DNA from 2 places in the Desulfitobacterium sp. LBE genome. Region 1 is predicted to be linked to the other one. Evidence: riboswitches for the same ligand, from Rfam matches in the RefSeq annotation. Region 1 holds a riboswitch; the other holds the start of a gene.

Region 1 (3,412 bases):
AAATTCAAGAACAAGATACAGAATACCACCCCCAGGAAAAAAAGGGTGCCGCGAATAATTCTTCGTTTCTTGATAACGCTCCCTCCTTAATCTGTTTCTAATCGAATTACACCATACCATTATTTACCATATTCTTAGAATTGATTCTCTGTTGCTGTTTCTCAATCCTTCTTTTAGCAAGGATATGCCAAATTGCTTTAGGAATCGTGCCGATAAAAAGGAAATCATCAAAAAGCGAACCGGCCTGAACCAGTTCGCTTTAATTCCACTATACATTTTAAGAAACTCAACATTGAGCCTGCTTTACTTAACGAGCAGCATTTCCTATGCTGCGCTCTACAACTACTTTCTTCGCGATCTCAACAATATCGGACAAAACGGCTCCCCCTGTGGCCAATCCACCAGCGCCAGGCCCCTTCCAAAAAAGATCACCCACCAACTGCGTTTCCAGTGATAAGCCATTATCCACACCGGAGACGTGACTGAGAATTGCTTCCCCCGATAACCACTGCACACCCACTTTAGCCATAATTCCTTCCCGTTTTTTTTCCGGCTCTGACGAAGAGTGCTCAATGATGGCTGCCTCGGCAACTAATTTAGGCACCCGCCCCTGTTCTTTTTGCTCCGCGACCTCTTCCGGCGTCAGCCTTTGGATTCCATTAATCTCCACCTCTTCAAGAGGAATATTCAGCTCAAAGCATTCCCGGCAGAGAATAACAAGTTTACACGCCGCGTCCAAACCGGTTACATCCATAGTCGGATCACTTTCCGCATAACCAGCCTCTTGCGCTTCGCGCAATGCCTCCTCATAGCCTTTTCCAGACTCCGCCATTTGAGTCAGAATATAATTAGTGGTCCCATTTAAAATGCCACAAATTTTCTTCACCTGGTCTCCGGCCAGCCCATATTGAATGGTTCTAAGGATCGGAATCCCTCCTAAGACGCTCCCTTCATAAAGCAGGCAGATTCCTTTACGCTGGGCTATTTCTTGCAACTCCGCGCCATGAAGAGCCAGTAAGAGCTTATTGGCTGTCACTACATGCTTTCCTTTAGCCAGCGCCTCTTTGATAAAGGAATAAGTGGGATGCTCACCACCCATAACTTCCACTACTACCTCAATCTCCGGGTCATCGAGAATATCCTGGGGTTTCTGGGTTAGAACAACACCCTCAATCGCCCGCTCTTTACTTATATCTTGAACAAGGGCCTTGCTTACAACCAATGTGGCCCCCAGTTTGCGAAGAATCTTGTTTGAATGGAGCAGTATTCCTTTTATCACCCCTTGGCCCACATTCCCACACCCTAATAGACCAATATTCACTGTATTTTCCTTCATCTCTTTGTTCCTCCCCTTCATCGGTCCTTGACGTTGCCTGCAATATTATGGCAAGAGCATATAAAAAGCCCTTCCCTATTCCAGGAAGAGCTTATGTGTCATATTTTGCTCATCTTCCAGGAATAATCCTGCTGGAATTAGCACCACTGCCATATAGGCCGGTTGCCGGGTTTCATCGGGCCAGTCCCTCCACCACTCTGGATGAGAAGTATTCAATTTTTCATTATTATATGACAGTAAACAAAGTAATGTCAATAGAGCAGATTGATATATTACAGAATAATGTAATCCCTTCACTATAGAACTCTGAAGCAGTGCTACAGAATTTGTATTCCTTCGTTTAGACTGCCGCTTCGAAAACCCTCTAAATCCAGAGTAACATAGGTAAACCCTAATTCCTTGAGGGGCTTGACAATAGTATCGTGGTCCAATTCCATAAGTTTTAAAAAATCCTTTTTAGGAATTTCCAATCGGGCCATATCCTGATGATAACGCACTCTTAAATTTGCAAATCCCAGTTCTTTAAGTAAAGCTTCCGCTTGCTCTACGCGCCGAAGCTTTTCGATCGTGATCTCCTCTCCGTAGGGAAAGCGAGAAGATAGACAAGGGCTGGAGGGCTTATCCCAAGTTGAAAGTCCCATCTTCTTGGACAATTGACGAATCTCTTCTTTGTTTAAGCCCGCTTCCTGCAGCGGACTCCTGATCCCCAAAGCTCTGGCTGCCTGCATGCCGGGGCGGTAATCCTTAAGATCGTCGGCATTGCTCCCGTCAAGAACCCAATTGATCTTCTTCTCTTGGGCAATGCCTAACAGCTTTGTAAACAGCTCATTTTTACAATGAAAACAACGATTCTGGGCGTTCTTTACAAACTCCTCTTTGCCCATTTCTTCAGTTTCGATGACCAAAAACTTTGCCCCAAACTCTTTGGCCTGCTGCAAAGCATTGTTATAATCGGCTGAAGGCATAGTTTCCGAAGCACCGATGACAGCAAGACAGTGATCCCCCAAGGTTTCATGAGCTACTTTTAAGAGAAAGGTGCTGTCCACCCCACCCGAAAAAGCCACCACAACCGCTTCCATTTCTTTGATAATTTGCTTTAAGTGATTCAGCTTTGCCTGCATGATTTACCTCCAGATTACTCAAGCTTAATTAACTTTCACGCTTCAATCGATTATGCTTTAGAATTATCGCTAAAATAGTAGTTTCTCAGTTTCTCCATTTTTCGAGAATATTCCTCTTGAGTCAAGATTCCTTGCCTGACTAATTCCGAAAGCACTTTCGTATAGCGTTCTAATTCTTTCATCTTTTTACTTGAAACCTTCTTTTGATTGTAAAACTGTATGACTTCTTCTAACTCATGATTATCCAGCACACCGATAGCTTGCAACTTAACCAAGCTTAACTCGCCTTCCTCATTAACCGCAACGTTATTGGCGTTTTTGATCAATGGCTGTATAGCCAGCCTTACGGCAAGAAATATAATAATGAAAAGTAATATCGAATATACAAGGATTCCCTCTATTGTCATAGCTCCCCTCCGCGAGTTAAATTAATCAGTTACTCACCAATCTTGTTCCCAGTGTAAACAGTTCAAGGCTGGATTCCTGCTTAGCTCCGCTTAACTAAGGTATTCTCAAAAAGCATAGAATTTTCCTCTTTTCAGAATGAAGTATATTTAGGACATAAAAAATTCACTTGCAAAGCCCATAGGAATAATATAATATTATAAACATCTTAGCAGGCTTAAAGCGAATTAAATATGGACTTATGTCAAAGCTCTTATCAAGAGAGGCGGAGGGACTGGCCCCATGAAGCCCGGCAACCTACATATGTGAGGTGCTAAATCCAGAGAACCATCAGGTTCGAAGATAAGAGGACGTGGAAACAGTTCACGACCTCTTTGGAGGTCGTTTTTGTTAGTTCGAATCTTCTTTGAGGCTCAACAACATGAATAACCTTTGCCAATGTGTTCATACGAGGAGGAATGAAAATGAATATTTTAACCGAACTGGCTCAGATCGGCAATCGCCGGGATCCTTACGGAGCGATCAGCTTTCCTGTTTACCATTCGTCTAC
Region 2 (3,412 bases), 2.0 Mb from region 1:
GAGCTATCCGGAGGCCAGAAGCAAAGAATCGCTATCGTCAGAGCCTTATGCATGAATCCGGAGATCATGCTTTTTGATGAGGTGACAGCATCCCTTGATCCGGAAATGGTCCGGGAAGTTCTTGACGTGATGCTGGGCCTGGCCAAACAGGGAATGACCATGATCATTGTCACTCATGAGATGGGCTTTGCCCAAGCCGTCGCCGACCGGGTCGTCTTCATGGATTCAGGTACTATTTGTGAAATTGCCGGTCCCCAGGAGTTCTTCAATAACCCACGCACCGAGCGGGCGAAGCAATTTCTTAATATATTTCAATATTAGTGCCGGTGCGCCAGGCGGGTGCAGCAATACTGCAGCCTTCCGCAGCGTTCCATAGGTTTTCACAGTGCCGGGCAACTAGAGCCAAAGGAAAGCTATAAAAATATCCCAAAAAGAAGAGAAGAAAGGTTGAGAGAAAAGATGAAAAAGATGATCAGATCCCTGGCCCTCGTTCTGGCCGGAGCGTTGCTCTTGGGCGGACTTGTGGGGTGCGGCCAGACAGGCGGCGACCAAGCCAATAATGCCAACAACGCCTCCCCAGCAGGCTCCCTGGAAGAAATCAAGCAGCGGGGAACCCTGCGGATTGGGGTGTTCAGCGATAAGCCGCCCTTTGGTTATGTAGATGCCAATGGCCAGAATCAAGGCTTTGATGTGGAAATCGCCAGACGCTTCGCCAAAGACCTTTTAGGGGACGAATCCAAGGTAGAGTTCGTATTGGTGGAGGCTGCCAACAGAGTACCTTATCTGGAATCCAACAAGGTCGACATTATTATGGCTAATTTCACAGTGACAGAAGAAAGAAAGCAAAAAGTGGATTTTGCCAACCCCTATATGAAAGTTGCCCTGGGGATCGTCTCACCTGACGGAGCCTTGATCACCTCTATCGACCAGCTTCAAGGGCAGAAGGTTATTGTCAATAAAGGAACCACGGCTCAGGATTATCTGACCAAAAACCACCCGGATCTGGAACTTCTTAAATATGATCAAAACACGGAAGCCTTTGAAGCCTTAAAAGATGGCCGGGGAGCCGCCTTAGCTCATGACAATACGGAAGTCCTCGCCTGGGCCAAATCCAATCCGGGCTTCACCGTAGGTGTACCTACTTTAGGCAGCACGGACACCATTGCACCGGCAGTAAAGAAGGGCGACACCGAACTCTTAAACTGGATCAATCAGGAGCTGGCAGAGCTTGCTAAAGAAGATTTTGTAAGGAAAGCTTATGAAAAAACCCTCCTGCCCGTGTACGGGGACGATGTAAAACCTGAGGAGCTGATTGTCGAAGGCGGGAAACTTTAAGCCCAGAGTATATATATCTAAATATATATCTAAGGATAATAAGGAGTAAGACGGTTCTCATCCTGCTTTAGCCGGGGAGAGCCGTCTTCTGTTATGAAAAAGATCTGAAAAGGAGCCGCAAAAGCCTCAGAAAAATGCTGAAAAGCTACGCGACTCGTACAATCCCTCTACAATAATTTTGTTATAGAGCAGATTGACATTAGTGCCAAGATGTAATAATATAGTGCCAATGACGATTTTCATCGTCATCAACTAAATACAGCCCATTTCTTATCAAGAGTGGTGGAGGGACTGGCCCGATGAAACCCAGCAACCGGTATTCAGATGAATACAACGGTGCTAATTCCTGCGATGGAAGCATTGATAGATGAGAGAGGAATTTTTGGTGATACCCTCTTTCTTGGAAAGAGGTTTTCTTTATTTTAAAGACAAACCCATTCAGAATGAACGAAGAATTTTCTAAGTGTAGCGAAGGGAGAATACTATGCCGATCAATGTACCCGATGGCCTGCCCGCAGCAGAAATACTCACCAAAGAGGATGTGTTTATTATGGAAGAGAGGCGTGCCGAGCATCAGGACATTCGCCCTCTCAGTATTGTCATTCTCAATCTCATGCCCAATAAGATCGTAACCGAAACACAGATTCTCCGGCTCTTAGGGAATTCCCCCTTGCAAGTGGATATTACCCTGCTTTACCCGGAAACCCATCACTCCAAGAATACCCCGGAAGAATACCTGATTAAGTATTATCAGACCTTTGACAGCATCAAAGATCAGAAATTTGACGGCATGATCATTACCGGGGCCCCTATCGAGCAGATGCCCTTTGAAGAGGTTGATTTTTGGCCGGAGCTGCAGAAGATTATGGACTGGAGTAAAGCCCATGTCTTTTCCACTCTTTTCATTTGCTGGGGAGCCCAGGCCGGGCTTTACCACTTCTTTGGTGTTCCCAAGTATCCTTTGCCGGCGAAGATGTTCGGTGTTTTCCCTCATACCTTAAACCGCAAGGATGTCCGCTTGCTCAGAGGTTTTGATGACGTTTTTTATGTGCCTCACTCCCGGCATACAGAAGTCAGAAAGGAAGATATCGTCAAGGCGCCGGAGCTGGAGATTCTTTCCGAATCTGAGGAGTCCGGAGTCTACCTGATCGGGACCAAGGGTGGCCGGCAGATTTTTGCCACAGGTCATTCCGAATACGATCCCCATACCCTGAAAGCGGAATATGATCGGGATATGGCCCTGGAGCTCCCCATCAACATTCCTCAGAACTATTACCCCGGGGATGATCCCAGGAAGACGCCTCTCGTCAAGTGGAGAGGGCATTCTAATTTGCTTTTTGCCAATTGGCTCAATTACTATGTCTATCAGGAAACACCCTATAACCTTGAAGAACTGGGCAATAGATAAAATACAAATACCACGATAGAAAGAAGGATGTCGGATGCCGGATTATACAAAAGATAGGGAGGCTGCTTGGCAGCTTCTCAACGAGTATGTAAAAAGTGAAACCCTATTGCGTCACTCCATGACAGTGGAAGCGGTGATGCGCCATTTTGCTTCCCTTTATCAGGAAGATCCCGACCTTTGGGGAAATATCGGCTTATTGCATGATATTGATTTTGAGATGTACCCAGATCAACACTGCCGCAAAACCCGGGAGATCCTCACCCCCCAAGGCTTGCCGGATGAATTTATCCGGGCTATTGAAAGCCATGGCTACGGTCTGGTCCATGATGTGGAGCCCCGGGAGAACGTGGAAAAGGTCCTGTTTACCATTGACGAATTGACAGGTCTGGTCTCAGCCACGGCTTTGCTCCGTCCCAGCAAGAGCCTTCACGACCTGACCGCTAAATCTGTCAAAAAGAAATGGAAGCAAAAGAGCTTTGCGGAGAATGTCAACCGGGAAGTGATCGAAGCTGGAGCCAACCGCTTGGGCAAGGATTTGAACGAGATCATTGAAGAGACCATTAAAGGAATGCGCACCGTCGCCGTTGCCATCGGCTTGGAGGGCAATATCGAAGCAGGTGCCGAAGCAGGAAAATAATTATTTTGCTGATAACTCTTGACAAAAAGCTG

The links. Region 1 has a riboswitch for S-adenosylmethionine ahead of DESLBE_RS09900 (homoserine dehydrogenase). Riboswitches for the same ligand answer to the same signal wherever they lie in the genome.
Region 2: another riboswitch for S-adenosylmethionine. It lies ahead of metA (homoserine O-succinyltransferase); the one in region 1 lies ahead of DESLBE_RS09900 (homoserine dehydrogenase).

The regions. Positions count from the first base shown of each region.
Region 1 covers NZ_VLKD01000001.1:2,086,275-2,089,686, forward strand. Annotated here, with positions in the region: gene DESLBE_RS09900 (homoserine dehydrogenase) at 308-1,336, opposite strand; SAM riboswitch class I at 1,443-1,544, opposite strand; gene larE (ATP-dependent sacrificial sulfur transferase LarE) at 1,654-2,457, opposite strand; gene DESLBE_RS09910 (hypothetical protein) at 2,508-2,864, opposite strand; SAM riboswitch class I at 3,113-3,211, shown strand; gene DESLBE_RS09915 (aminotransferase class I/II-fold pyridoxal phosphate-dependent enzyme) at 3,321-3,412, shown strand, end outside.
Region 2 covers NZ_VLKD01000001.1:4,088,626-4,092,037, forward strand. Annotated here, with positions in the region: gene DESLBE_RS19305 (amino acid ABC transporter ATP-binding protein) at 1-321, shown strand, start outside; gene DESLBE_RS19310 (cysteine ABC transporter substrate-binding protein) at 460-1,335, shown strand; SAM riboswitch class I at 1,603-1,709, shown strand; gene metA (homoserine O-succinyltransferase) at 1,820-2,743, shown strand; gene DESLBE_RS19320 (HDIG domain-containing metalloprotein) at 2,778-3,380, shown strand.